Regions from separate parts of the Aquabacterium sp. TM01 genome, predicted to be linked through region 1. Evidence: predicted binding sites of a transcription regulator. Region 1 holds the regulator's gene; each other region holds the start of a gene.
What was found. Region 1 encodes FNR, which switches genes on or off when oxygen is low (the NO sensors DNR and NnrR bind a similar motif). Its sites were predicted from a motif close to TTGATNNNNATCAA; they were not measured.
Positions count from the first base shown of each region.

Region 2: the regulator FNR is predicted to act here: its motif matches at 1,622-1,635, upstream of AC3WW4_RS16175 (cbb3-type cytochrome c oxidase subunit I).
Region 3: the regulator FNR is predicted to act here: its motif matches at 2,000-2,013, upstream of AC3WW4_RS12730 (oxygen-binding di-iron domain-containing protein).
Region 4: the regulator FNR is predicted to act here: its motif matches at 2,149-2,162, upstream of AC3WW4_RS00295 (3-hydroxybenzoate 6-monooxygenase).

Region 1 covers NZ_AP046529.1:1,966,277-1,973,643, forward strand. Annotated here, with positions in the region: gene ccoN (cytochrome-c oxidase, cbb3-type subunit I) at 1-877, shown strand, start outside; gene ccoO (cytochrome-c oxidase, cbb3-type subunit II) at 891-1,523, shown strand; gene AC3WW4_RS09000 (cbb3-type cytochrome oxidase subunit 3) at 1,536-1,673, shown strand; gene ccoP (cytochrome-c oxidase, cbb3-type subunit III) at 1,688-2,623, shown strand; gene ccoG (cytochrome c oxidase accessory protein CcoG) at 2,761-4,254, shown strand; gene AC3WW4_RS09015 (nitrogen fixation protein FixH) at 4,278-4,538, shown strand; gene AC3WW4_RS09020 (hypothetical protein) at 4,634-4,933, shown strand; gene fnr (fumarate/nitrate reduction transcriptional regulator Fnr) at 4,989-5,816, opposite strand; gene hemN (oxygen-independent coproporphyrinogen III oxidase) at 5,914-7,341, shown strand.
Region 2 covers NZ_AP046529.1:3,495,877-3,503,243, forward strand. Annotated here, with positions in the region: gene AC3WW4_RS16175 (cbb3-type cytochrome c oxidase subunit I) at 1-1,545, opposite strand, end outside; gene AC3WW4_RS16180 (aminotransferase class III-fold pyridoxal phosphate-dependent enzyme) at 1,701-2,030, opposite strand; partial or broken gene AC3WW4_RS16185 (ATP-binding protein) at 2,199-2,363, opposite strand; gene istB (IS21-like element helper ATPase IstB) at 2,662-3,492, opposite strand; gene istA (IS21-like element ISPa65 family transposase) at 3,482-5,014, opposite strand; gene AC3WW4_RS16200 (alpha/beta hydrolase family protein) at 5,353-6,162, opposite strand; gene AC3WW4_RS16205 (class I SAM-dependent methyltransferase) at 6,234-6,956, opposite strand; gene AC3WW4_RS16210 (prolipoprotein diacylglyceryl transferase family protein) at 6,979-7,367, opposite strand, start outside.
Region 3 covers NZ_AP046529.1:2,783,190-2,790,556, reverse strand. Annotated here, with positions in the region: gene AC3WW4_RS12735 (DHA2 family efflux MFS transporter permease subunit) at 1-1,081, shown strand, start outside; gene AC3WW4_RS12730 (oxygen-binding di-iron domain-containing protein) at 1,174-1,947, opposite strand; gene miaA (tRNA (adenosine(37)-N6)-dimethylallyltransferase MiaA) at 2,072-3,034, opposite strand; gene AC3WW4_RS12720 (multidrug effflux MFS transporter) at 3,031-4,296, opposite strand; gene AC3WW4_RS12715 (pseudouridine synthase) at 4,283-5,698, opposite strand; gene mutL (DNA mismatch repair endonuclease MutL) at 5,719-7,367, opposite strand, start outside.
Region 4 covers NZ_AP046529.1:17,394-24,760, reverse strand. Annotated here, with positions in the region: gene AC3WW4_RS00300 (cupin domain-containing protein) at 1-862, opposite strand, end outside; gene AC3WW4_RS00295 (3-hydroxybenzoate 6-monooxygenase) at 881-2,083, opposite strand; gene AC3WW4_RS00290 (MFS transporter) at 2,258-3,412, opposite strand; gene corA (magnesium/cobalt transporter CorA) at 3,414-4,373, opposite strand; gene AC3WW4_RS00280 (LysR family transcriptional regulator) at 4,728-5,648, shown strand; gene AC3WW4_RS00275 (acyl-CoA dehydrogenase family protein) at 5,736-6,968, shown strand; gene AC3WW4_RS00270 (histidine phosphatase family protein) at 6,970-7,367, shown strand, end outside.

The DNA of each region.
Region 1 (7,367 bases):
CTCCCTGACCAAGTCCTACTCGGCCTACGCCGGTGTGCAGGACGCCATGGTTCAGTGGTGGTACGGCCACAATGCCGTGGGCTTCTTCCTGACAGCTGGCTTCCTGGGCATGATGTACTACTACATCCCCAAGCAAGCCGGCATGCCCGTGTACTCGTATCGCCTGTCGATCGTGCACTTCTGGGCGCTGATCTTCACCTACATGTGGGCGGGTCCTCACCACCTGCACTACACGGCGCTGCCTGACTGGACCCAGTCCGTCGGCATGGTGTTCTCGCTGATCCTGTTGGCACCCTCGTGGGGCGGCATGATCAACGGCATCATGACCCTGTCGGGTGCCTGGTACAAGCTGCGCGATGACGCCATCCTGAAGTTCCTGATCGTGGCCCTGTCGTTCTACGGGATGTCCACCTTCGAAGGTCCGATGATGTCCATCAAGACCGTGAACTCCCTGTCGCACTACACCGACTGGACCGTGGGTCACGTTCACTCCGGCGCTCTGGGCTGGGTGGGTCTGATCTCGATGGGCTCGCTGTACTACCTGATCCCGCGCATGTTCGGTCGCCAGACGATGTATTCCGTCTCGGCCATCTCCGTGCACTTCTGGGCTGCGACCATCGGCATCGTGCTGTACATCGCCGCCATGTGGATTGCCGGCGTGATGCAGGGTCTGATGTGGCGTGCGGTCAACCCGGACGGCACCTTGGTCTACAGCTTCGTTGAAAGTGTCAAGGCAACCTATCCCTTCTACGTGATCCGCGTCGCGGGCGGCCTGCTCTACCTGGGCGGCATGATCCTGATGCTGTGGAACACCGTGATGACGGCCATGGCCGGTCGCGCAGTCAATGCGCCGATCGCTCAGCCCGCTCACGCCTGAGGAGGACAAGAACATGGCTGATCAAAACCACAAGCCCAAGCTCTTCTCCCACGAGAAGATTGAAACCAGCAACTTCCTGATGATCGTGCTGACCCTGCTGGTCGTGTCGGTCGGTGCGCTCGTCGAGATCGTGCCGCTGTACTTCCAGCGCAGCACCACGCAACCGGTTGACGGCCTCAAGCCCTACACCGCGCTGCAGTTGGCTGGCCGTGACGTTTACATCCGCGAGGGCTGCTACAACTGCCACTCGCAGATGATCCGTCCCTTCCGTGCCGAAACCCTGCGCTATGGTCACTACTCCATGGCCGGTGAGTTCGTGTACGACCACCCCTTCCAGTGGGGTTCCAAGCGGACCGGTCCTGACCTGCACCGCGTGGGCGGCAAGTACTCGGACGAATGGCATGCCGTTCACCTGAACAACCCGCGTGACGTGGTGCCCGAGTCCAACATGCCGGCTTACCCCTGGTTGGCTCAAACCAAAGTGGAAGACGGCCTGAAGGTGGCGCCCCGTATGGAAGCCCTGCGCAAGGTGGGCGTGCCTTACACGGACGCCGAGATCAAGGCAGCTGACGAAGAGGTCAAAGGCAAGACCGAACTCGAAGCCGTGATCTCTTACCTGCAGGTCCTCGGTACCGCAGTCAAATAAGGAGCGACGCACATGGACATCATTGTTGCCAGAAGCATTTTCACCGTGGTGTGTCTGTGCGTTTTCGTGGGCATTGCTGTGTGGGCGTTCTCGCGCCGCAACAAGGCTCAGTTTGAAGAGGCAGGTCGCCTGCCTCTCGCAGAAGATTGATTGGAGGCTCAGACATGAGCGACTTCATTTCGAGTGGATGGTCCTGGTACGTCATCGGGATCGTTGTGTTCGGCTTGGTCTATTGCGCATTCGTGCTCATTGGTGCCGCCAAACACAAGATCGTGTATGACGCACAAGGCAATGTTGACAAGACCACCGGTCACATCTGGGACGAAGACCTGCGTGAATTGAACAACCCGCTGCCTCGCTGGTGGCTGTTCCTGTTCATCTTCACGCTGGTGTTTGCCGTCGGTTACCTGGCGCTGTATCCAGGCCTGGGCCACAACAAGGGCACGCTGAACTGGACCTCCAAGGGCCAGTTGGAAGCGGAGATTGCCAAGGCCAAGGTTGAAGAGGAAAAGATCTACGCGGGATTCCGTCCAGCGGCGGTCGAAGACCTGGCTCGTGATCCGAAAGCGCAAGCAATCGGTGAGCGCCTGTTCCTCAACAACTGTGCGGCTTGCCACGGCTCTGACGCCAAGGGCTCCAAGGGCTTCCCCAACCTGACCGACAACGACTGGCTGCACGGTGGTTCGCCTGAGAAGATCAGTGAAACCCTGCACCAGGGGCGTCGCGGCATGATGCCTCCGATGGCTGCTGCCGTCGGTGGTCCTGAGGAAGTTCGTCAGGTTGCCAACTACGTGTTGAGCCTGTCGGGCAGTGGTCACAACTCGATCCTGGCCGAACTGGGCAAGGACAAGTTCAAGGCCGCTTGCGCTGCCTGCCACGGGGCCGACGGCAAGGGCACGCAGGCACTCGGCGCGCCCAACCTGACCGATAAGATCTGGCTGCATGGCTGGGGCGAAGAGGCCATCGTGCGCATGATCAACAACGGCAAGACCAACGTCATGCCTGCTCAGGCTGCTCGTCTGACCGAAGACCAGATCAAGGTGTTGACCGCCTACGTCTGGGGTCTGTCTCGCCCGACACAGACGGCTCAGGCCAAGTAAGCAACGTGCGCTCTGAATGGGTATCGGCCTTCAAGCTTGATGCTCATCAAGAGTCGCAGTAAATTCAAGCGGAGGTGGTTGATGCATGATACCTTGGTGGGTATCCGGCTCAGCCCCTCCGCTTTTTCATTTGCGCCATGACCGAACCACAAAAGAACACCGAAGCGTCCCCACGCGTGATTCCCATCAAGGCCGAAGCGGCCTCGTCCGATGCAGCCAAAGCGGCGCGCCGTGAGGAGATTGTTTCTCTTTACAAGAAGACGGAGAAAGTCTACGCCCGCGAGGTGACCGGCTGGTTCACGAACTGGCGCTGGGTCATGGTTTGGGTGACCCAACTGGTGTTTTACGTCACGCCCTGGCTGTACTGGAACGACCGTCAGGCCGTCCTGTTTGACCTGGGCACGCGTCGCTTCTATCTGTTCAACTTGGTTCTGTATCCGCAGGATCTGGTCTATCTGACCGCCTTGCTCGTCATCTCGGCGTACGGACTCTTTCTCTTCACCACCGTGGCCGGTCGTTTGTGGTGCGGTTACGCCTGCCCACAATCGGTCTACACCGAAATGTTCATGTGGGTGGAGAACAAGATCGAAGGCAGTCGTGCCAAGCGCATGAAGATGGACAAGTCGCCCATGACGGCGGAGAAGTTGGCGCGCAAGTCTGCCAAACACGCGGCATGGATTGTTCTGGCGCTGTGGACCGGCTACACCTTCGTGGGCTATTTCTCCCCGATTCGCGAGCTGTGGCAATCGGTGATCTCGTTCGGCCTGGGGCCGTGGGAAACCTTCTGGATTCTGTTTTACGGGTTTGCCACCTATGGCAACGCTGGTTTCATGCGCGAGCAGGTCTGCAAGTACATGTGTCCGTATGCGCGCTTCCAGAGCGCCATGTTCGACCGCGACACGCTCATCATCAGCTACGACGAGAAGCGCGGTGAACCCCGTGGTGCCCGTTCGCGCAAGGCCAACGCCCAGTCCATGGGGCAGGGCGACTGCATTGATTGCACCTTGTGTGTCCAGGTTTGCCCTACGGGCATCGACATCCGTAAGGGCTTGCAATACGAGTGCATCGGGTGTGCTGCATGCATCGACGCCTGCGACAGCGTGATGGACAAAATGGGCACGCCCCGCGGCCTGATCCGTTATTCCACCCAAAATGCGATGGAAAAGGGGTGGGGGAACAGCGAGATGTGGGGGCGTGTCAAACGGCCACGGGTGCTGCTGTACACCAGCATCCTGATTCTGGTGTTGGCCGCTTTCGTGACCAGCCTTTTCAGTCGCCCCCCCTTCCGTGTGGACATCGTTCGTGACCGTGGCGCGCTGGCCCGTGTGGTGGATGATGGCTACATTGAGAACGTTTACCGCGTGCAGTTGATGAACGCCAGCGAGCGCGTGCAGCGCTACCGCGTGGGCGTGGAGCAACTGAGCCAGGCCAAGGTACAGGGCGGCGACAACGTCGTTCTGGGCCCCGCTGAGGCCCGTTGGGTCCCGGTCTCCGTGCGCATCCCGCCTGAAGTGGGTGCGCGCCTGGGCACGGGTGCAACAGGCGTCACCATTCTGGTGGAGCAGTTACGCCAGGGTGATGCCCCGCAAGTCGATGTCCGCGAGAAGACCACTTTCCTGGTCCCTCGCTGATGCCTGCAATCTTTGGAAATGACATGACACAGCCTCTCACGACACAAACCCCCTCGACACCCGTGGACAATCCGCCTTGGTATCGCCTGCCCATCGTCTGGATGGTCATTGGCGGGCCTGCGGCGGTCGTGGTTGCCTCGCTGTTCACGGTCGGCGTGGCGGTGAAAAACATCGATCCGGTGTTGGACACCTCCGCGACCCCGACACAGAAGGAGGCCCCGGCTTCCAAGGCTCGCAATCATGCCAACGAGGACGCCACACCGACCGCGCCTGCCGAGCGCTGAACCCCTCTGGCTGTCAGCCTAGGGTTTCTTCTGCTGATGGATGGGGCAGGCGAGCGCAACATGTGTCTTGTCTCCCATTCATCAAGGAGAAGGGCATGACACGTAACGCGCTCCGTGCAGGTCAGGTTCTCTGGCCGTCCTTTGTGGTGGCCGGTGTTCTGGAAATGCTGGTCTTCAGTGTGCTGGATCCGTCCACGCTGAGTTTCGGTGCCTGGCGCCCAGAATCTGTCACGGTCTACAGCTTGGCTTTTTTCGTCTTCTGGGCGCTGATTGCAGTGGCTGCCGCCGCCGCGCAGTGGATGGCAGCGTCTAACCAGGGCGGCGAGCCGCCCCACGTTGAATCGCTGCCTTCCCGCCGGCGCCGTTCACGCCACGGCACCGCTCAGCACGTTTGAAGCGTGCAGCAAAAAGCCCGCTCGCAGCGGGCTTTTCATTGGGGCCACTCTGGCCTCAACCTTTGACGCTGTTTACCAAGGCGCGCAAACCGGCTTCATTGGTAATGCGGATGTCGCGCTGCTTGACCTCCAGCAGGCCTTCGTCCTGGAACTTGGAGAACGTACGGCTGACCGTCTCGAGCTTCAAGCCCAGGTAGCTGCCGATCTCTTCACGCGTCATGCGCAGCACCAGGGCCGAGGCCGAAAAGCCGCGCGCATGAAGACGCTGAGTCAGGTTGAGCAGGAACGCCGCCAGGCGCTCTTCTGCGCGCATGCTCCCCAGCAACAGCATCACCCCATGGTCGCGCACAATTTCGCGACTCATGATCTTGTGAAACTGGTGCTGCAGGTCGGAGAACTCGCGCGACAACTCTTCCAGTTGCCCGTAAGGAATCACGCACACCTGCGAGTCTTCAAGGGCGATGGCGTCGCAGGCGTGCCGGTCGGTGCTGATGCCGTCCAGCCCCAGCAGTTCACCGGCCATCTGGAAGCCGGTCACCTGATCGCGGCCGTCTTCCGATGACACACGCGTCTTGAAAAAACCAGTGCGCACGGCGTACACCGAGCGGAAGGCATCGCCAGTGTGAAAGAGGGCATCTCCGCGCTTGACCGTGCGGCGTGTGGCCACCAGCGAATCGAGGTGGCTCAGTTGAGGTTGGGTCAGGCCAACGGGCAGACACAACTCGCGCAGATTGCAGCTGGAGCACGCCACCTTGAAGGCGTCCAACTTGACCCCGCCGCAGGAGGTGGTGGCCTCCGATTGCTCGCCCTGATGGCCTTGAGGCTGGTTCGAGGAAGCGCTGGTGCCGCTGACGTCGGTGATCGGAAAAATACTGTTCAACATGAGTAACCTCAAAGCCTGCCCGATTGTTGCCGCAATGACGGCTGAGAAATTGAGTTAGATCAACCCTGATGCCCGCGAGTTTGGCACAGTGGCTCACATGAGTGAACCTGTCCTGATTTCCGTACTGCCCTACACGCCCGTTGTGTCACGCGACATGCTGTCGCGCTTGGACGTCAACGGGCCGCGGTACACCTCCTACCCGACGGCCGATCGGTTTGTGGAGGCTTACGGGCCTGCTAACTATCGCCAGGCACTGCAGCAACGCGCAGAAGGCGGCGGCGTCATTGGCGGTGCGGCGACGCCTTTGTCAGTGTACGTGCACATTCCCTTTTGCGAGTCGGTTTGCTATTACTGCGCCTGCAACAAGGTCATCACCAAGCATCACGAGCGGGCGACGGAGTACCTGGAAGCCCTGCGAACCGAAATCGATTTGGTCAGCGCTCAGCTGGGAGCCCCGCAGCCCTTGTCGCAATTGCATTTTGGCGGCGGCACGCCCACGTTCCTGAATGACGACGAACTGGGGGGGCTTATGGCCACCCTGCGCACGGCTTTTCGCTTTGTGGAAGGTGGCGAGTACGCCATCGAAATCGACCCCCGCACCATTGACGCGGGCCGCCTCAAGCGTCTGGCGGCGATGGGTTTCAACCGCCTGAGCTTTGGGGTGCAGGATTTCGATCCCGACGTGCAGCAGGCCGTCCACCGCGTTCAGCCGTTCGAGCAAGTGGCCGAACTCATGCAAGCCGCACGGGCGGAAGGCTTCATGTCCATCAACATGGACCTGATCTATGGCCTGCCCAAGCAGACCCCAGAGAGCTTTCAGCGCACCATGCAACAGGTCAGCTCCCTGAAGCCCGACCGCATTGCCTTGTACGCCTACGCCCACCTGCCTCAGCGGTTCAAGCCCCAACGGCGCATCCATGCTCCCGATCTGCCCAAGGCCGAAGACAAGATCGGCATGCTCTCGACCGCCATTGAGGCCTTTGGTCAGGCAGGTTATGACTACATCGGCATGGACCACTTCGCCTTGCACCATGACAGTCTGGCCGTGGCGAAGCGCCAAGGTCGCCTACATCGCAACTTCCAGGGCTACAGCACCCATCCAGACAGCGATCTGATCGCGCTGGGCGTGTCGGCCATTGGCAAGGTCGGGGCCCACTATTGCCAGAATGCCAAGACGCTCGACGAGTATTACGACGCTCTGCGTCGCGGTGAATTACCCATCGTTCGCGGCCTGACCCTTTCGCGCGACGACCTGGTGCGCCGTGCCGTGATCATGGCCGTGATGTGCCAGGGGCGTGTCGACTATGAATCCATCGAGCTCGCCTACCTGATCAATTTCAGGCAATACTTCGAGGCTGAACTGCGCCTGCTGGAGCCACTCGTCGAGTCGGGGTTGGTGCAAATGGAGTCTGACGGTGTGCGCGTTACGCCCCTGGGGTGGTACTTTGTGCGGGCAGTGGCCATGGTGTTCGACCGCTATATCCAGGCCGACAAGACCTTGGAGCGCTTCTCGCGCATCATCTGAGTCTGTACGCGCGCACCGGGAGCCGA
Region 2 (7,367 bases), 1.5 Mb from region 1:
CAGATGGCTGAGCACCATGAGCCCCCCCCCTACGCTGCGGCCACGCAGATAAGGCAAGGTGATGGCCACCGACGCCATGAACGGCTGCTTGGCATCCAACATGGCCAACCCTTGCAGCCAGCCGCCCACCGTCAGACTGAGGAAGTAGATGGCAATGCCAATGAAGGCCAACCAGAAATGCGCCGAGATCAGCCGTGGATACGGCCACTCACGCGTGGTGACGCGTGGCAGCACGAAGTACATCGCCCCAAAGAAGACGAAGCTGACGAAACCATACAAGCCCAGGTGCGCATGCCCCACGGTGTAATGGGTGAAGTGCGTCACGGCGTTCATGCTGCGCAAGGCCTCAAACGAGCCTTGGATGGAGCTGGCCGTGTACATCAGCCCCCCCACCCCAATGAAGCGCAAGGTGGGTGAGTGGCGCAAGGCACCCAGATGTCCTTGCAGTGTCTGGTACTGGTTCACCGTGAAGGCGAGCACGGGAATGATCATCATCATGCTCTGGACGATCGACAGGGTGACCATCCACTGTGGAACCGGGCCGCCAATCAGATGGTGCCCACCGACCTGTCCATAGAAGAACGCCAGCCCCCAAAAGCCTAACAAGGACAGGTTGTAGGACTGGATCGGACGGCCGATCACCTTGGGCAGGAAGTAGTAGACCGACGCCAGTGCCAAAGGGGTGTAGAACAGCCCCAGCACGTTGTGGCCGAACCACCAGTTCACGGCGGCTTGTTGCACACCCTGGTGCAGCCCCGGAATCTTGGCGACGATGAACAAGACCGGCAACCAGAACAGCGCACAGGCCATGTACCAGACCGAAACATACAGATGCGCCACGCGTCGGTTCACCAAGGTGTAGATCAAAGGCATGGCCATCAAGGCGCCGCCTGCGGCGAACAGCATGTCGATCTGCCAGGGAATCTCCAGCCATTCCATGCCATCACTGATGCCCACAGCGACGCTGCCCAGCCCGGCGATCAGGGCGGCGTTCCACAGCATGGCGCCAACCAGCGCGTAACGCGCCCCCATGAGGGGCCGATTCAGCAAGCGTGGAATCACGAACATGGCGATGCCCAAGCCCGCCATGGGCGCCCACCCATAGGCCACGGCATTGAGATGCAAGGTGCGGATGCGCCCAAATGTCAGCCACGCTTGCTGCGTCAGCCAATCGGGTTCATGCAGTTTGACCGAGGCGGTCAGGCCAGCCGCAGAGGCGACCAGCAACCAGACCACGGCGCAACAAAAGAGCAACAGCACCAGGGGCGCCGTTGAGGCATCGGCCTGCGCCCGATCACGCAACGCCTGCGCATCCGCGTGCGATGCCGTCTGCCCCTTGACCGCGTTCATCGCTGACTGCAACTGCCCCTGCTGCTCAAGCGAGGCGGCGGGCTCCTCGACTTGACCGATCTCGCCAGAGGCAAAGATGATTTCTGCACCGCTGGCGCGACGGTCAAACAAGCCGTGGCTTTGCGACCAGATGAAAACCAGGAGCGCGACAAACGACAACACAAACGCCGACAAAAGTATGAAAGCCGTATCCACAGCAAAGAGCCCTCAGAGCCATAACCAAGACAAATGAACCACGCTGCTTCAGCGCAACTCGCGTGCCAACGGACTCTTGATGTGAATCAATAACTTACCTTTGATGGCGTCACAATGACTCCGATGAAAATGGAGTCGTTGTGACGCGCAGCATGTCAATACGACTCTATGCTCTGATGGCGTTGCTGGCTGAGAAGCTCGTCTAGAATGTTCAAGCCGGTCTGTATCTCCTGCGCCGTGCTGTTGAGCCGAGGCATGAAGCGCAAGCAGTGCGGCCGCGCGGCGTTCACCAGCAAGCCCTGTGCGCGGCAAGCCTGCACCACCTCGCCGGCGTTGTCGCTGCCCAGTTCCAGCGCCCACAACAAGCCGGCGCCTCGCACCTCGCCCAAGCCGTGCTGCCGCGACAGTTGCAGCAGCCCGTCTTGCAACTGCAGGCCCCGCTCACGCACCTGTGTCAGAAACTCCGGCTGTCCGCGCCGATCCAAATCTGAGCCACCGTGCCGATCCAATATTGAGCCAGGTCTGGTAGCCGACCAAAGGGTCGGTCAGCTGTGGATAAGTGTAGAGCCTGGCCTTGGTTTTGAGTCTTCCGGCCGGCTTGGTTGAACATCAAGGGGGAAGCCGCGCAGCGGCTTCCCCCTTCGCTTTGAGCTTCAGGCCTTGCCCTCTGCTGCAGCCTGCATCCGATACTGCTCTCGTGCCTTGATGCGCCTCTTGGCCGTGCTGGAGCTGTGCAGGAACCGATGTGACTCGTTGCCCGTCTCCAGGATGTGGCAGTGATGCGTGAGCCGGTCCAGCAGTGCCGTTGTCATCTTGGCGCACGCCCTGCAGCTCCACTTTGAGCTGCAGCACCTTGACGTTTTTGGTGGATGACCCGACGAGCTTGAGCGAGGGCCTGTTCGATGAGGTGACCATGGCTCACATGGTGCCGATGGTCTGGGGGGCTCATGCCGCCTGGCGTTGCTCTGCCGTGGCCTGTTGCGGTGGGCACAGCCGCCCACTCATCATGAGTCTGATTTGGTTCAGTCGCAGAGTTTTGAACGCGCGCACTACCTGCAGCCTTGTTGTTGAATCACGAGCAAAACTGAGCCAGGCGTCACGTCCAAAACTGAGCCACTAGGTTGACGAAGAAATGGACTGCTCGGATGTGGATAAGTCTACTGTCTGGTCTGCTCCTTTGGGTGTTTTGATGCGGTTGGACTTGCTGGCGGCCGGTTGTGCCGTCGAGTGCCTGAATCGCCAGCTCTGATTGCCGGTCTCGACGATGTGGCAGTGATGGGTGAGCCGGTCCAGTAGCGCCGTGGTCATCTTGGCGTCGCCAAACACGCTGGCCCACTCCGAGAACGACAGGTTGGTGGTGACGACCACGCTGGTGCGCTCATAGAGCTTGGACAGCAGGTGGAACAGCAAGGCGCCACCGGCCTGACTGAAGGGTAGATAGCCCATCTCGTCGAGGATGACGAGATCGACGTACATGAGCCGATGCGCCAGTTGCCCGGCCTTGCCCAGTGCTTTCTCGGACTCCAGCATGTTGACCAGCTCCACTGTGGAGAAGAAGCGCACCCGCTTGCCATGTGCACGGATGGCGTGAATGCCAAGGCTGGTGGCCAGGTGAGTCTTGCCGGTACCCGGTCCACCCACGAACACCACGTTGTGGGCTGAGTCGATGAACTTGAGCTCGTGGAGCTGGCGCACCAGCGCCTCATCCACCTGGGCCTGCTCGAAGGCAAAGCCAGCCAGGTCGCGGTGATGGGGAAATCGGGCAGCGCGCATCTGATAGGCCATGGAGCGCACTTCCCGGTGCGCTCCCTCGGCCTTGATGAGCTGATGCAGCAAGGCTTCATGGTCGAGCGACTTGAGCCGCGCGATACCCAGCAGTTCAGGCCAGGCACTGGCCATACCGTGCAGGCTCAAGCCCTTGAGGCCAGCGGCGATGTCATTGGACATGGTCACCCTCCTGGATCTGGCGCAGGCGGTCATAGCGCGACACATCGGCCTGAGGCGGCTCCTGCAACGTCAGTGAAGTCAAGGCGGCTTCGGGCAAGCTGTGCACAGCTTCGGGTTCCTTGAGCCTGGCCAGTACGTTGAGCACATGGTCGGCGCTCACGCGGCCGGATTGCAGCGCCAACTCGACGGCAACGAGCACGTCATCGAGCCCGTGCAAGGTAATCGCCATGAGCACCTGGGCCATCACGCGGTCGCCGCCAGGGTGGCGCAGCAGGTGCGCCTGAAGATGTTGCAGGGGCTCGGGCATGGTCTTGAAGGGCGCGCCGTTGCGCAAGGCCCCGGGCTTGCGTTCGAGCAGGCTGATGTAATGGCGCCAGTCGTACAAGGTCTGCCCACGCTCAAAACTGCGTGGCAGGCTCACTGGCGGCTCGGGCGCATCGGTGCTGGGGCCGACCACCACCAAGCGGTCAGGATAGGCGCGCAGGCTCACCGTTGCGTGCGCCCACTCGCAAGGCACGCTGTAGCGGTTGCGCTGATAGTGGATCAGCGAGGTGGCCGTTACCCGTGCCACCTGCTCGACATAGCCATCGAATGGCGCAGGGTTGGGCATCAGGTGCGTCTGCTCTTGCTGCCAGACGTCGGCAATGGTCAGCTCGGGCCACTCGGGGTGCGGCAGTTCATGCCAGGCGTCCAGGCAGGCCTGGTGCAGCCACGCATTGAGGCTCTCCAGGTCAGGCCAGCGGCGTTCGGCCGCCTCCAGCCAGATGCCGCGACGGCGATCCTGCACGTTCTTCTCGACAATGCCCTTCTCCCAGCCGGCGGCGCGGTTGCAGAACTCAGGCTCGAACAGGTAGTGGCCCGTCATGGCCTCGAAGCGGGCGTTGACCGTGCGGCTCTTGCCCTGGCCAACCTTGTCGACAGCGGTCTTCATGTTGTCGTAGATGCCCCGGCGGGGCACGCCACCGAAGGCAGCAAAGGCCCGCGCGTGGGCATCAAACAGCATCTCGTGGGCCTGGCTGAAGTAGGCGGTGAGCATGAAGGCGCGGCTGGCCGCCAGCTTGGTGTGCGCGGCCTCCAGGCGTTTGCGCATGCCGCCCACGAACAGGTACTCGCAGCTCCAGTCGAACTGGAAGGCCTCGCCCATCTCGAAACTCATGGGCACGAAGGCCATGCGCGTGGGCGCATCGGACTGCGCCTGCTGCCAGCGCTTGGCGAACTCATAGACCGGGCCTCGGCTGCCCGGATAGCCCATGGCCCGCAATGCCCGGAACATGGCCTTGATGCCACGGCGCTCGCGCTTGTTGCGGTGGCTGTCGGCCTTCAGCCAGGTGGACAGCTGTTCCTTGTAAGGATCTAGAACGCTCGGGATGGCCGCCCGCTTGGGATAACGGGGTTCGACCATCTCATCGGCTTCAAGCCACTTGGTGGCCGTGTTGCGGGAGATGCCAAGCCTGCGGCTGGCTTCGCGCACGCTCAGGTGGTCACGGTGGACCATGCGGCGCAATTTGCTCAATGTGCTCACGTTGATCACTCCTGTCCCCCGCTGCTGCAAAAAGCAGCAGGGTAGGTGGATAACGTGGCTCAAAATTGGACGTGACGGAGACCCTTCAGTGGCTCAGTTTTGCTCGTGATTCAACACACAGGAAGACTGGCGTTCAATGACCGCAAGACTTCATAGTGCAGCACTGTGGTGCCAATCACGAGGAGCAAACAGGTGACAAAGACGAGCAGCATATCGGGTTCTAGCGCGTAAATTTGGTTAACAGCCCCTGGGGTGCGGAGTCGATCAAAAGGGGAAATGAAGATGTCGAAAACAGGCCATACGTTGGAGTCTGAATTGAATCCCAGGTGAGGCTGGTGCTATGGGTGGGGACCACAACTTTCGCGCGGAGTCAGCTTCAGTGAAGCGCACAAAAAATCCGTCATGCGCTTTATGTGAGCTGGACCAAGGCTCTCGGTCAGGTCATGTCCGCCCGGTACGGCCAGACAGGCGGACGCCCCTGCGCCGCTGGCTTTAGCCAGGCGCAAGGCGTCAGTGAAGGGGACGGTTTCGTCATCCTGACCATGCACAAAGAGGGTCGGGCACGAGACCGCACCCGCACTACGCAGCGGGGCGATGTCGTCGAAGCGGGCACCGATCACCTCCTGCACATGGGACAGGATCCAGCGACCCGGCCAGCGTGTGGGAATACGCATCTGCGCCAGCCAACGTTGCATGACCTCCGCCGGATGAGCGAAGGCGCTCAGACTGATGACCGCGCGCACATCGGGCTGGCGCGTGGCCGACAGCAAGACCGCGCCCGCGCCCACCGAATGGCCGATCAAGGCCAGGCGGGAGGCGTCAACTTCCGGCTGCTGACGTAACCAGGCTAGGCCGGTATCTACGTCTTGCGCAAAGCGTGGCAAGGATTGAAAGTCCACGGCGCTGCTTAGACCATGGCCGCGAGCATCAAGCACAAGGAGGGCCAGCCCGGCTTCGTGCAACCAAGGCGCTGCTGGCAACATCAATCCAGCATGTGCACCCCACCCGTGGATCAACACTGCTCCCGGCGCGAGCAGGCTGTGCCTCGCAGGCGGAGCAATAAACCAGCCGAATAGCTTGCTACCGCCTTCACCTTCGATCCAGACCGGACGAATCTGCTGTCCTGGCAGTGCCAGCCCCTCGGGCATCACAGGGTGTGTCAGGCGCTGCGCCCGCAACCCCCACAGCAAGGCACGGTGGGCCAGAGCCTTGACCAGATTCAAGACGTTTTCCCCGGATGCTCTACACGACGAAGTAAGCGCACATGCATGGGACGCGTGAAGTCGGCGCCTTCGGGGCCGCAGTACGGCGCGAATGCCGTGGCCACACGCTGAATTAGGTCGTCGGTTAGAGCATGATCGGCAAAAGTTGGCCGCATCATTCGCTGCTCGAACTCGTTGAAATCGGCATAGTGCACCGGCATGTCAAACCAGCGCTCGTCCACCTGCTGCCATGGACCGTGAGCCAAAGCCCGGTCCACCGCAGCCTGTGCGGCGGCGCGCACCTCGCCCTCGTCATTGAAGATGCGTACGATCTCATTGAGGGGGCCGTCGTACACGGGCTCAGACACATACAGGAGTCCTCCGGGGCACAGCACGCGCGCGACCTCAGTCAAGGCCTGATCCAGCAGGCGCAAAGGCACATGGTGCAAAGACTTCAGCATCAGTGCCAGATCAAAAGACGCGTCAGCGAAAGGCACCGCTTGCGCGCCGGCGGCCACAAAGCTAAGTCGCTCTTGCTGCACTGCCAGGTTCTTAGCGTGTTGTCGTTCGTCCACCTCCAGGCCCGTTACATGACTGGTGGGATAGGTGTCCAGTAACTGGCGGGCGAGACGGGCATTGCCACAACCCAACTCAATGATGCGCAGACCTTCCAGCGGCACCAGGTCGCTCAGGACTTGCAGTTCGTCGTGGATCAAGGGTGAGGCGGCAGAGGCAGGCATGGCTGACATGGGTACAACAGGTTCAAGGGGCTTCGCGCAGAGCACGCAGGCGGGCTTTCAAGGCAGGTTCACTCAGCCCTCCAAAATGAAGATCGACAATCCGACCATCGGCGTTGACGAATAATGTCGCTGGCAGCCCAGCCACCCCGACCGCGGCCCCCAATGCCGATGACGGGTCCAGCCAGACGCCCTGCAAGGACAGTTTGGCACTTTGCAGGTAGGTACGCACGTCTTGCACCGACTCCCCCTGGTTGACGAACATGAATCGCACGTCAGTTTCGGTGCTTTGCAGCGCAGAAAAGATCGGCATTTCCTGACGGCATGGTCCGCACCATGAGGCCCAGAGATTGATGACCCGCAACTGCGCTCGCCCCAGCGACTGCAAGGACTGCGCTGAGCCATCTGCCTCGC
Region 3 (7,367 bases), 820 kb from region 1:
GTTGGGTGGCTGGATCACGGACAACGTGTCCTGGCCCTGGATTTTTTACATCAACGTGCCGGTGGGCTTGGGTGCGGCGCTGGTGACCTGGCGCATCTATGCCAAGCGTGACACCCCCACGCGCAAGCTGCCCATCGACACGGTGGGGCTGGCTTTGCTGGTGCTGTGGGTGGGCGCGCTGCAGATCATGCTCGACAAGGGCAAGGAGCTGGAGTGGTTCGAGAGTGGCCAGATCGTCATCCTCGGCCTGGTGGCTTTGGTGAGCTTTGTGGTCTTCCTGGTCTGGGAGCTGACCACCGAGCACCCGGTGGTGGAACTGCGCCTGTTTGCCACGCGCAACTTCGCGGTGGGAGCGCTGGCCCTGTCGGTGGGCTACGGCCTGTTCTTTGGCAATGTGGTGCTGTTGCCGCTGTGGTTGCAGCAGTACATGGGCTACACCGCCTCGGCCGCCGGCATGGCGATTGCGCCGGTGGGCGTGCTGGCCATCCTGCTGTCCCCCCTGGTGGGCAAGAATGTGGCGCGGGTCGATCCGCGCAAGATGGCCACCGTGTCCTTCCTGGTGTTTGCGGTGGTGCTGTGGATGCGTTCGCGCTTCAACACCCTGGCTGACTTCGACACCATCATGGTGCCCACCATCTTGCAGGGTGCCGCGTTGGCCTTCTTCTTCATTCCCTTGAGTGCCATCACGCTGTCGGGGCTGTCACCGGAGCGCATCCCGTCGGCGTCGGGCTTGAGCAACTTTGCGCGCATCACGGCCGGGGCCATGGGCACCTCGCTGGTGACCACCCTGTGGGATGACCGCGCCACCATGCACCATGCCCACCTGACCGAGCATGTGACGCGCACCGACCCCGGTGCGATGGACGCGTTCACGACCTTGATGAACAGCGGCATGAGCTTTGAGCAGGCCGCCCTGCAGATCACGAGGCTGATCGATCAGCAGGCCTTCACGCGCTCGGCCAACGATGTGTTCCTGGCGTCGGCGGTGTTGTTCGTGGCCTTGATTCCAATGGTGTGGCTGGCACGTCGGCCGAGCCCGCGTGCCGCAGGCGCGGCCACCGATGCGGGCGGGGCGCACTGACCCAAGCAAAAGACGCCCGGAAAGGGCGTCTTCAGAGACCACGCGGCAGGGCGTGATCGGGGGCCGGAGCGGGCCGGGGCAGCCCGAGGGGGTCAGACGCCAGGCACGGTGTAGTTGGCGTCGGTCATCAGGTCGATGCCGCACGACAGGCCTTCAACCCAGTCGATGAACTCCTTGACGGCAGGGCCGGCCAGCGGGGCACCGTGCTGCGGCACGATCATGTGGATGTCCATCTGGCGCGCCATGCGGGCCCAGAAGCGCAGGATCTTGCCCGAGACCATGTAGCGGCGGTGGAACGCTTCCATGCCGTTGGGCAGGGGCGAGAGCGAGGTGATGTAGTCCGAGGCCTTGTTCTTGCCCAGGAAGTTCACGCCCAGGTCACCCGAGAACAGGATCTTGCTGATCGGGTCGTAGAACTGGAAGTTGCCTTCGGCGTGCATGAAGTGCGCCGGCACCGCGATCAGCTTGCAGTCGCCAATGGAGATGTGCATGCCCGGGTCAGGGATGCCGACCACGCGGCCCAGCGTTTTGCCGGGTTTGCAGAAGTGGGGCACGAAGCGCTCCCACAGGGTCGACACATACAGCTTGGCATCGGGGGTGGCCGTCATCCAGCGGTCGAGCGAGGCGATGATGTCCGGGTCGGCGTGCGAGGCGATGATGGCCGACAGGCGCGAGGGCGGGAAGTACTTGGTCATGCCCAGGTACAGCTCGCTGTAGGCGAGGTTGCCGCCCGGGTCAATGATGGCGCCGGTGTCGTCGTTGACGATCAGAAACTGGTTGGCTTGAACAGCCTCTCCACCCTCCATGCTGAGGTCGGAAAACATCAGGCACACGTGGCCCTTGTGACGGAATAGTTCGTGAGGCATGTTGGATCTCGATCAAGTTGAACCAGAGTAGGGCGATCTTGCGCCATCAGGCTTAACTCAGGTCAAATCCAATGGAATTGACCGGAATCATGAATCCAAGGTGTTGCGTGGGGGATGCAACGGTTCAGGTGCGCGCCAACAGGTGGTGGCGGATGGCGGGCAAAGGGTCGCCCGCATCACAGGCCACCACATGGCGCAGGGGCATGCTGCGCAGCCAGGTGATCTGGCGCTTGGCCAGCTGGCGGGTGGCAGCAATGCCCTTGTCCATCACCTCGCGCAGCACGGCGGGCTGGTCGAGGTCCAAGCCCGCATCCAGCGCCTCCCACACCTGGCGGTAACCCACACAGCGAATCGACGGCAGGCCCACATGTAGATCGGGACGCTGGCGCAGGCGCTTGACCTCGTCGATGAAGCCAGCGGCCATCATCTGCTCGAATCGCAGCGCGATGCGCTGGTGCAGCCAGGCGCGGTCGGTGGGCTCCAGCGACACCAGGATGGCATCGTGCACCGGGGCCTGCGCGCTGCTGCGGGTGTGGAAGGCCGACAGCGGGCGGCCGCTGCTGTGCCACACCTCCAGCGCACGCTGGATGCGCTGCGTGTCGCCCGGGGCCAGGCGGGCGGCGGTGACCGGGTCCACCTGGGCGAGGTCGGCGTGCAGGGCCGCGCTGCCGCGTGCGGCCATCTGGGCATCGAGCACGGCGCGGATCACCGGGTCGGCGGGGGGCAGCTCGTCCAGACCCTCCAGCAGGGCCTTGATGTAGAGCATGGTGCCGCCCACCAGCAGCGGGGTGCGCCCGCGTGCCCGAATTTCGCCGATCAGGCGGTGCGTGTCTTGCACAAAGCGGGCGGCGCTGTAGCTCTCGGTGGGATCGAGGATGTCGATGAGGTGGTGGGGCACCTGGGCGAGTTCGTCGGCTGTGGGCTTGGCGGTGCCAATGTCCATACTGCGGTAGATCAGGGCCGAATCGACGCTGATGATTTCCAGATCGACCTCGCGGGCCAGCGCCAGGGCCGCGGCGGTTTTGCCGCAGGCGGTGGGGCCGGCCAGGATCCAGGTGGGGGGCTGCGGGTTCAGCTCAGGGCTCATGCGTCTCTCCGGGGCAGGCCGTCACGTTGCACGCGCCGCAGCGCCACCCAGGCGGTGCACACGCCGCCCAGGCCCATGCCCAGCGTCATGGGGTAGAGGGTGCCGGCCCAGCCGGGCAGCGAGGTCCACCACGACAGCACCGCGCCCACCCCAAAGGCCATGCTGGCCAGCACGAAGCCGGACAGGGCCGACGCGGCACCCGCCTGCTTGGGGAAGGCGGCGACCACGCCGGTCTGCCCGCAGGGCTGGTGGATGCCGTGGCCGATGGCATAGAGCCACATGCCGGGCAGCAAGGCCACCGGATGCACGCGCCATCCCAGGCTGAACTGCGCCACGGCTACCAGTGCGATGGCCAGCCCGCCTGAGAAGGAGAGCCAACCGCCGATGCGGATGGTGCGGATCAGCCCGATGCGGTGCAGGGCGCGGCGGCACACGAAGGTGCCCCCCAGGTAGGCCAGCGACAAGGAGGCCATGATGACGCCATAGACGGTGCGGCTGGTTTGCAGCACGTCGATGAAGGCGAAGGCCGACAGCGCCAGGTACACATACAGCCCGCCATAGGTGGACGAGGTGAGCAGGGTGTGGGCACGGAAGGTGGGGTGTTTGGAGATCTGCCACCACTGGCTCACCAGCTTGAGCCAGGGCTGAGGGAGCTGGCGCCGGTGCGCTGGCAGGGTCTCGGGCAGCTTGCGCCAGATGAACAGCAGGATCAGGCTGGAGAACAGCAACATCAGGCCCATGGTGGCCCGCCAGCCGCCCAGCGTGGCCGCGATGGCGCCCACGACCGGACCCAGCAAGGCCAGAACCCCGAGCAGGCCCATGCCCTTGGTCATCACCTTGGCGCCTTCTTCGGGGGGGTACAGGTCGCGGATCATGGCGCGACCACACACCACCGCCGCCGACAGGCTGGCGCCCTGGGCGATGCGCGCCAGCAGCACCACCGTCAGGTCGGGTGCAAAAGCGGCGGCGGCGCTGGCCAGCACATACAAGCCCAGCCCCCAGCGCAGCACGGGCTGGCGTCCCACGCGGTCGGCCACCGGGCCCCACACCAGTTGCCCGATGCCAAAGGCCATGATCAGCACCGACAGGGTCCACTGCACCTGGGGCGAGGTCAGTGACAGGGCGCGCTGCATTTCCGGCAGGGCCGGCAGGTACATGTCGGTGCTCAGCGGTTGCAGGCCCGTCAACAGGCCCACGGCCATCACGGCCACCCAGGCCGGCACCGAGGGGGTGCCGCGGGTGTCAGGATCAGAAGCGCTCATCAGGTCTCAGGAAACGCCATTGGCCGACGGGCAATTTGCCCAGGGTGACGCTGCCCATGCGCACGCGCTTGAGGCCCACCACTTTGAGGCCGACTTGCTCGCACATGCGGCGGATCTGGCGCTTGCGGCCTTCGCGCAGCACGAAGCGCAGTTGCTGCTCGTTCTGCCAGGACACCTGGGCATGGCGCAGTTGGCGACCGTCCAGCTCCAGGCCGAAGCGCAGGCGTTCGATGGCTTCGGGCGGCACCACGGCCGAGACGTTCTCGGCACCGGGCTCGGGCATGTACTCCACGCGCACCAGGTATTCCTTCTCCACGCCGGAGTCTTCACCGATCAGGTGTTTGGCGATGCGCCCGTCTTGCGAGAGCACCAGCATGCCGGTGGAGTCGATGTCGAGGCGGCCGCAGGGGGCCAGGTGCTTGAGGTGACCGCGCGTCAGCTTGATCGGCATGCGGTCATCGGCCCAGCGGTTCTCGGGCGTGATCAGGACGACGGCAGGCTCATAGCCATCTTCGGCCTGGCCGCTGACGTAGCCGATGGGCTTGTGCAGCAAGATGGTGACGCGTTCGGCCTGCTGCGTGCGGGCCAGCGGGTCGATGGTGACCTCGACGTCAGGGGGGACGCGGGTGCCGAGTTCGGCCACCACTTCGCCATTGACGCGCACCCAGCCGTGTTCGATCCACTCGTCGGCTTCGCGGCGCGAGGCCAGGCCCCGTTCGCTCATCAGCTTGGACAGGCGCACGCGGCCGTCGTGATCAACCTCGGCGGCGGCAGCGGGCGCTTGGGCGCGTGCGGGCTGAGTCGGACGCGTGTCAGGGCGTGCGTCAGGGTGGCGCGGGCGATCGCCGGGACCCATGGCGCGGCGGTCATCCCGACGCTCGTAGCGGCTGTCGGGGCGACCGTCGTCGCGCCGCGGGGGCGATTGGCGCTGTGCTGCGCGCTCGTCGTCACGGCGGGGGGCGCTGCCGAACGGGGCGCGGCGGTCATCGCGGCGATCGTTGCGGACATCACCTTGGCGGGGATCACCTTGGCGCGGATCGCGGCGCGGGTCCTGACGGTTGTCACGTGCGCCTCGTTCGTCGCGGGCTGGGCGGTTTTGCCATTCATCACGGGGGGCATCGCCTTGACGCGGGCGATCGCCATAGGGCGCGCGCTCGGGGTTGGCGGGGCGGGCACGGCGATCGTCACGCGGGCCGCGTTCGTCGCGGCCATGGACGGGCTCTGCGGGGGGCGAGCGGCGTGGGCGGGCTGCTGCCTCTTCACGGGCTTGTGCGGCCTCGGCGGCCGTCATGCGCTTGCGGGGGGCCGTGCCGCGCACGGGCGGCTTGCGGAAGGCGTCGGCGCCAGAGGGGGCGTCAGCCTGGGCAGGGGGGCGCAGGCTCAGTTTTTTACGTTCGGTCATAGTCGGTTCCTGCCTGAGCGTCAGCGGCCGCGCAGGAAAAGCGCGTCAAGTTCGCGCAGGGTGAGCTGGCGCCAGGTGGGGCGACCGTGGTTGCACTGGTCGGCCCGCTCCGTGGCTTCCATGTCGCGCAGCAGCGCGTTCATTTCGGTGAGGGTGAGCTTGCGGTTGGCGCGCACGGCGCCGTGGCAGGCCATCGTGGCCAGCAGTTCGTGCTGGGCGCGCTGGATCACGTTGCTGGCGTCGAGCTGGGCCAGTTCGGCCAGCACCGAGCGCGCCAGGTCAATGCCATCGGCCTGCGTGAGCGCCATGGGGGTGGCGCGGATGGCCAACTTGCCGGGGCCGATGGCGTCCACATCCAGCCCCAGGGCCAGCAAGGCTTCGCGCTGGGTTTCGGCGGTGGCCATTTCTTGCGGCGTGGCGGCAAACACCAGTGGGATCAGCAGGGGCTGGCTTTCCAGCCGCTCATGCGCCATCTGCGCTTTCAGGCGCTCGTAGACCACGCGCTCGTGGGCGGCGTGCATGTCCACAATGATCAGGCCTTTGGCGTTTTCGGCCAGCACGTAGATGCCGCCCACCTGTGCAATCGCACGGCCCAGCGGCCACTCGTGGGCGTCGTCCAGCTTGTCCGGGCTGGCGCTGCTGGTGGGCCAGACGGAGTTCAGGCCGCCAGCGGTGCGCTCTGCCGCGCCATCGGCCAGGCCCTGTGACGCGGCCGGATGCATCGCGCTCAGGGGCGGCAGGGCATCGACGGGTTCGTCGTGGTCGGCATGGGCCGTGTTGGCCGCCACCACGCGGGGCAGGTTCAGGTTGGCAAACGGGTCAATGCCCGTGCTGATGTGGGCGCCGGGGTTGGCCTCGCCGGCCGTCGTGGGCCAGCCCGCCCAGCGTCGCTCCGGGGCGCTGTCTTGCACGCGCGTCCAGGGCAGCGGGTTTTGCTGATGCGTGGGGGTGGGCCAGGCCACGGTGGGCGCGGCAATGTCGGCTGCCACGCCAGAGGTGTTTGCGTCGCCGGATGCCGTGGCCGATGGGGCCGGTGTGCCGGTGCCAATGGGCGCCACATGGCGATCATCGGCTTTCACCTGTCCGGCGCGCGACAAGGCCAGTGCGCTTTCCACCGCCTTGCGCACCGCCTGGTGCACCTCGCGCGAGTCGCGGAAGCGCACCTCGATCTTGGTCGGGTGCACGTTCACGTCCACACGCTCGGGGTCGATCTCGATGAAGAGCACGTAGGTGGGCTGGCGCGAGCCGTGCAGCACGTCTTCATAGGCCGAGCGCACGCCGTGCGAGATCAGCTTGTCGCGCACATAGCGGCCATTGACGTAGCAGTACTGCCAGTCGGCGCGCGAGCGGGCGGCGTCGGGCAAACCGGCGCGGCCGTGTACGCGCATCGGCCCAATCTGCAGGTCCACCTCACGGCTGGTGGCGATGAAGGTGTCGCCCAGCACATCTTGCAGGCGCTGGCTGGCGCTGCCAGGGCGCAACTGCTCGACCAGCTTGCCTTCGTGCCACACGCTGAAGCCCACATCGGGGCGGGACAGCGCGTGGCGACGCACCGATTCCAGGCAGTGCGCCAGCTCGGTGGGCTCACTTTTCAAAAATTTACGTCGCGCCGGCGTGCTGAAAAACAGCTCGCGCACCTCGACGCTGGTGCCCACGCTGCGGGCCGCGG
Region 4 (7,367 bases), 1.9 Mb from region 1:
GGAAGACCTGTGCGGGCGAGCGCGCCGGCAGGCGCAGGCTCTGGCCGGGGCGCAGCATCAGGGCGTAGAAGCCCAGGATGTTCTGCACATCGTCGCCGGTGACCGGGTTCACGTAGGTGACCTGCACGCACTCGGCCTCGGGCTCGTTGTCGGCGATCGACACCAGCGCGGCGCGGGCGTCGGCCCAGGGGTAACGCAGCATCGGGTAAGCCTTGTGGCTGCGCTCGAACACGGTGGTGGGGGCCACGCCGCCACGGCCGAAGGCCTTGACGCCTTCACCTTGCTTGACGGACTGGCTCGGGCCTTCCAGGTGGTAGGACGTTTCCGTGTAGTAGACCAGGGGCAGGTCCAGCACGTCCAGCCACACGACGGGCTGATCGCCGTCGTGGCCGTGCTCGTGCCACAGGCCGGTGGGGGTGAGGATCAGGTCCCCGCGGCTCATCGGGCACTTTTCGCCATCGACCAGGGTCCAGGCGCCTTCGCCTTCCACGACCATGCGGATCGCATTGGGGGTGTGGCGGTGGGCCGGAGCCAGTTCACCGGGCAGCAGCAACTGCATGCCCAGGTACATGGCGGCGCTGGCCTGCATCTTTTCCAGACCGTGGCCGGGGTTGGCCAGCACGAGCACGCGGCGCTCGGCCTTTTCAATCGGGGTCAGCTCGCCGGCCTGGATCAGCAGGGGGCGCAGCGTGGCATACGGCCAGTGGGTCGGCTGGGTCTTGCGGGCCGGCACTTCGGGCGGCAACACGGCGCGCAGACTGGGCCACAGGGGCACCAGGTTCTGCTGGGTCAGGGTGTCGCGGTAGTCCTGGGGCAGGTCTTCCAGGCGGCCCAGGGTGTCAAAACGATCATGGCTTTGCATGAGGGATCCTTGTGAAGTTCAGTCCTGGGCCAGGCAGTTGGTGACATTCCAGCCGTACAGCCACTCGATGGCGTCGTAGAAACGCTCGGGCGTGCGGCCCTTCCACAGGTCATTGCGGATCAGGCGTTCCACCCCCTTGGCGTGGTACAAGCGGCCCATCTCGCGGCCCGACAGCACGATGCGGCCGGTGCGCGGGATACGCGAGCGCTGGTAGTGGTCCAAGGCGGCGTCCCAGTCCTGGTTGTGCACGCGCAGGGCCTCGCCCAGCGTGACGGCATCTTCCAGAGCCATGCAGGCGCCTTGGGCCATGTACTGCGTGGTGGGGTGCGCAGCGTCGCCCAGCAAGGTGGCGCGGCCAAAGGTCCACTGCGGGATGGGTTCGCGGTCGGCGGTGGCCCAGCGCTTCCAGGTCTTGGGCAGCTCAATCAGCTGACGGGCCTTGGGATCGATGCCCTGGAAGTAGCTTTCCACTTCGGCCTTGCTGCCGTCCTTGACGCCCCACTCTTCCTGCTCACGGCTGTGGAAGGTCACGACGATGTTGTACTGCTCGCCGCCGCGCAACGGGTAGTGCACCAGGTGGCAGTTCGGGCCGGCCCACAGGCTGGCGGCGTTCCACTTCAGATCGTCGGGGAACTCGCTCTTGTCGACCACGGCACGGTAGACCACGTGTCCGGTCACGCGGGCCGGGTCGTTGACGTACTTGGCGCGCACCACCGACTTGACGCCATCGGCACCGATCAGGGCCACGCCCTTCCACTGCTTGCCGTTCTGGTCGGTCACGGTGACGCCGTTGGCGTCCTGCTCGACCTGTTCGATGCGGGTGTTGGTGAAGAACTCGACGCGGCCGGTCTCCTTGGCGCCTTCGAGCAGCGACAGGTGGATGTCCACGCGGTGGATCACGGCGTAGGGGTTGCCAAAGCGCTTGCGGAAGTGCTCGTCGGTGGGGATCTTGCCGATCAGCTTGGCGTCCACGGCGTCGTGCATCACCATGTAGTCGGTGAAGACGGCACGCGAACGGGCCTTCTCGCCCACGCCCAGCGCGTCGAGCGCGTGGAAGGCGTTGGGGCCGAGCTGAATGCCGGCGCCGATTTCGCCGATTTCAGGTGCCTGTTCGAACACCTGCACCTGGAAACCCTGGCGCACCAGCGCCAAAGCGGCCGCCAGGCCGCCGATGCCACCACCCGCCACCAGGACGGGGAGATTCGAAACCTTGTCGTTCATGTGCACTCCTCATTGCGCTGACGTTGATAATCAGCATGCTGACGATCAGTATAGTTAGCAAATGATTGCGGCAGATCAAGGAAAACCCTAGGTTCAAACCCGCGAGGTGGCGGTGGCGTCGGCGGTGCGGAATGGTTCGCGTTAAGCGGATCGTGCGGCGGGCGCGGCGGGTCGTCAATCCTGAGGGGCTGAGCGCCCCTGCAGCCACAGCAGGCTGATCGCCAGCAGGGTGAGCCAGGCCCCTTGACCCATCACGCCGACGTGGTCAAAGGCCCAGCCGCTCACCAGCGGGCCCAGCGAGCCGCCCACGGTGTAGCCGGCGATCATGGCGGAGGTGCCCGCCAGCGCCGAGGAGTCGGCAAAGTCATGGGCCACGCGGATCATGCTCAGGGTGTAGAGCGCTCCGCCCACCGCGCCCCACAAGGCGGCACACACCCAGATCAGCGCGGGCCACTGGGTGGCGAAGGCAAAGGCCACGCCGCTGAGCGCCAACACGCCCGAGCCGATGGCAAACAGGCGGCGCGAAGCCACATGGTCGGCCAGCCAGCCCAGCGGGTACTGCAGCGCAAAGCTGCCCATGCCCAGCGCCCCGGCGATCGAGGTGGCTGCGGCCAGGTTCAGTCCGATTTCGGAGCCATAGGCAGAGGTGATGGTGCCCAGCCCCACCTCGAACACCCCGCCGACCACGGCGGCCCACACCAGAACGGGCCGAAAGCGCCATGCGGCCAGCAGGCTCATGGGCTCGCGATCCTCGTGCATGGCCTTCAGGTGGCTCACGGCCGGCACCAGCGTCAGGCTCAGGCCCAGCGCCAGGCCGGCGGCGGCCACGCCATTGGCCTGCAGCGGGCCCAGGCCCAGCAGCCCCGGCAGGAAAGGGCCGATGGCCATGCCCGCGCCCAGAATGGCCTGGTAAAACCCGGTCAGGCGCCCCCGGTGTGTGGCCGGCACGTTGTGCGCAATCAGCGCCTCGGTGGCGTTCCAGGCCGCCGCGGCACCCACCCCGCTCATCAGGCCCAAGGCGCACCACAGCGCGTAGCTGTCGGTCAGCAGATAGCCCAGGCAGGCGATCAGCTCCAGACCCAGGCCCAGGCGGTAGGCCCGGCCCACCCCCACCTTGGCAAACAGGTGGGGCACCACCGGGATCAGCAGCGCCACGCTCAGGAACGAGAGCATGGCAAAACCGCCGATGGCCGTGTTGCTGACGCCCGCGGTCTGCAGGCGCACGGCCAGCACCGGGTTGAGCAGGCTGAAACTCAGCACCACCAGGGCGGTGCCCATCATCACCCGCCACAGGCCCGCGGGCAGGGGCGGCAGTCCCAGCCGATGCACCTTACTTCAACCAGCCTTTGCGACGGAAGAACCAGAACGGCGTCACGATGGACAGCAGCATGAGCCCCAGCGCCAGGGGATAGCCCCATTTCAGGCTCAGCTCGGGCATGTACTGGAAGTTCATGCCGTAGATGCTGGCAATCAGCGTGGGCGGCAGCAAGGCCACCGAGGCCACCGAGAAGATCTTGATGATCTTGTTCTGGTTGATGTTGATGAAACCGACCGTGGCGTCCATCAGGAAGTTGATCTTGTCGAACAGGAAGGCCGTGTGGCTGTCGAGCGAGTCGATGTCGCGCAGGATCTGGCGGGCCTCCTCGAACTGGTCGGCATTGAGCATGCGCGCGCGCATCATGAAGCTCACCGCGCGGCGCGTGTCCATCACATTGCGGCGGATGCGCCCATTCAAGTCTTCCTGGCGTGCAATCGCCGCCAGCGCTTCCCCGGCGGCCTGGTCGTTGACCTCGTCCTTCAGCACCCGGCGGCTGACCTTCTCCAGGTCGTCATAGATGCCTTCCAGTGTGTCGGCCGAGTACTCGGCATCGGCGTCGTACAGCTTGAGCAGCACGTCCTTGGCGTCCTCGATCAGGGCGGGGATGCGGCGCGCGCGCATGCGCAGCAGGCGGAACACCGGCAGGTCTTCGCGGTGCACCGAAAACAGCACGTTCTCGTGGAGGATGAAGGCCACGCGGACGTTGCGCGGCGCTTCGTCATCGTCGATCAAAAAGTCGGAACGGATGTGGATCGCACCGTCTTCTTCATAGAAACGGGCCGATTCTTCCAGGTCTTCGTCGATGATGTCGGCCGGGATCACGAGGCCGAACTTCACGGCGATCCAGCTCTTTTCTTCCGGTGACGGGTCTTCGAGGTCGACCCAGACCGGACGAGCGGTGGTCAGCCCGTCGAGGCTGTCGATTTCTTCCTGAAACAGCCGGCCGTTGGCCAGCGTGAACACGTTGAGCATGGGTACTCCAGCACAGGGGCGGCACGGCGCTCAAGGGCGTGCACGCTCACAGGTCGAGGGAAAAGGGGGTGTCAAGGTTGCCGCCCCCTCCCGCGAGGCCCGCATCGGCACGCTGCCTGAGGCAGCCCGACGGGCCGCACCCGACGCCGCATCCTCATCCGGGGAGGGCGGCCAGGTGGCTGGAGTGGGCGGTCACCGATGGGGACTGTCCAAGGTGATTGCTCCAAAGCGCCGATGAAATCGGCCATCGCGCCATTATCGCGCGCCGTTCTGCCTTGCGGGTGTGGCGATGCACCAAAAAAGTCCGGCATCTGGCTGGCAAGCGAGAAGATGGGGCGGTGTAAGGTGGCGCCCATGGCCAGCCCCTTCACCCGTCTCGATCTCAACCTCTTTCGCGTCATGGACGCCGTGTACGAGCACGGCGGCATCTCGGGCGCGGCGCGCCACCTGCACCTGAGCCAGCCCGCGGTCAGCCATGCGCTGGCCCGCCTGCGCCGCCTGTGGGACGATCCTTTGTTCGTGCGCCAGGGCAACAGCATGGTCCCCACCGAGCTGACGCGCCGCGTGATCGGCGAGGTGCAGGCCCACCTGCGCGGCCTGCAATCCCTCATGGCCCAGGCCGACAGCTTCGAGCCCGCTACCCTGGACATGACCTTGCGCGTAGGCATGCGCGACGTGCTCGAAGCCATCGCCTTGCCGCCTTTGATCGCGCGGCTGGCGCTGGAAGCCCCCCGCGTGAACCTGACCAGCGTGCGCGTGCCCCGCGACGCGCTGGAGCGCACGCTCACCCTGGGCGAGGTGGACCTGGTGATCGACCGTCAGCGCCGGGTGGGCGATCGCATCCGCGGCGAGCACCTGGCCGACGAGACCCTGGCCGTGCTGATGCACGTCGACCACCCATTGGCCGCCGGCCCCGTCAGCCTGGACGACTACTTTGCCTGCCAGCACGTGATGGTGGCCCTGCAGCCCGAACGTCCCGACCCGCTGCAACCGGTATGGGCGGGCCTGGGCCGGGGGCCGCGCGAGGTCATCCTGCGCTGCCAGCATTACTTTGCGGCCGCCAATGTCGTCGCCCACAGCAGCGCCTTGCTGACCTTGCCGCGCACCTACGCCGAAGGCCTGACGCGCGGTCTGCCGCTGGTGCTGCGCGAACTGCAGGCGCCCATCCCGCCCATGGGCATCTGGATGTACTGGCACGCCGACCGCGAAGGCGACCCGGTGCACCGCTGGATGCGCACCTGCGTGGGCGAGGCCGCCTGCCAGGCCATGCGCTGAATGCATGACTTGCGATGAAAATTCATCATTTGATGCACAGCCTGGGGCGGCGTAGCATCGTTTCCCAGACCTCAGGAGACACAGTCCATGGACTTCCAGCCCAGTGAACGCGCCGCCCAGACCGCCCAACGTGTGCGGTCCTTCATCGACACCCACATCGCGCCCATCGAGGCCGAGCACTGGTCCGGCATTCTCAAGCGCCGCCATGGTGGCGAGTGGACCGAATGGCAGATCCCGCCGCGCGTCGAGGCCCTCAAGGCCAAGGCCCGCGAAGAAGGCCTGTGGAACCTGTTCCTGCCCGATGCCGAACTGGGCGCCGGCCTGAGCGTGCTCGACTACGCCTTCAGCGCCGAACAGACCGGCCGCTCCATGATGGCGCCAGAGATTTTCAACTGCAACGCGCCCGACTCCGGCAACATGGAGGTGATCTGGAAGTACGGCAACGCCGAGCAGAAGGAGAAATGGCTCAAGCCCCTGCTGGCCGGCGAGATCCGCTCCGTCTTCTTCATGACCGAGCCCGATGTGGCCTCGTCCGACGCCACCAACATGGCCGCCACCGCCGTGATCGACGGGGATCACATCGTCTTGAACGGCAAGAAATGGTGGTCGTCCGGCGTGGGCGATCCGCGCTGCAAGATCGGCATCTTCATGGCCCTGACGCCCGACGAGAGCAAGGACCGCCACCACCAGCACTCCATGGTGCTGGTGCCCATGGACACCCCGGGCGTCGAGATCAAGCGCATGCTGCCCGTGTTCGGCGAGTACGACGAGCCCCACGGCCACGGCGAGGTGCACTTCCACAACGTGCGCGTGCCCATCGGCAACTTCATCTCCGGCCCCGGTCGGGGCTTCGAGATCGCCCAGGGTCGCCTCGGCCCCGGCCGCATCCATCACTGCATGCGCTGCATCGGCGCTGCCGAAAAATCGCTCGAACTGGCGATCCAACGCGGCCTGGAGCGCACCGCCTTCCGCAAGCCTCTGATCGACCTGGGTGGCAACCGCGAACGCCTGGCCGAGTGCCGTGTCGCCATCGACCAGGCTCGCCTGCTGACCCTGCAAGCCGCCTGGAAGATCGACACCCTGGGCGTGATGAGCGCGCTGACCGACGTGTCGGCCATCAAGGTGGTCGCGCCGACCATGCTGCAAAACGTCGTCGACTTCGCCATCCAGATCCACGGCGGCGCTGGCGTCTCGCACGACACCCCGTTGACGATGTTCTTCAACCAGGCCCGCTCGCTGCGCTTGGCCGATGGCCCGGACGAGGTCCACAAGGGCATGATCGCCCGCCTGGAATTGAAGAAGTACGGGGTCAAGCACTGAGATGGGCGCCATCTACCTCGTGCGCCACGGCCAGGCCTCGTTTGGCAGTGACAACTACGATGCGCTGTCGCCGCTGGGCCATCAGCAGGCTGGCGTGGTCGGCCGGGCGCTGCGGGCGCGCGGCGTGCAGCCCGATGTCGTGTTCAGCGGCAGCATGCAGCGCCACCGCGAAACCGCTGTCGGCGCCCTGGCCGCGCTGGGCCTGAGCCCAGCCCTGCCCGTGCAGACCCTGCCCGGCGTCAACGAGTTCGACCACGAAAACGTCATCCAGGTGGCCGAGCCGCGCTACGCCCGCAAGGCCGTGATGATGGCCGACATGGCCGCCGGGGGGGATCCGCGTCGCGCCTTCCAGAAGTTCTTTCAGGACGCCGTGAGCCGCTGGGTCGGCGGCAACCACGA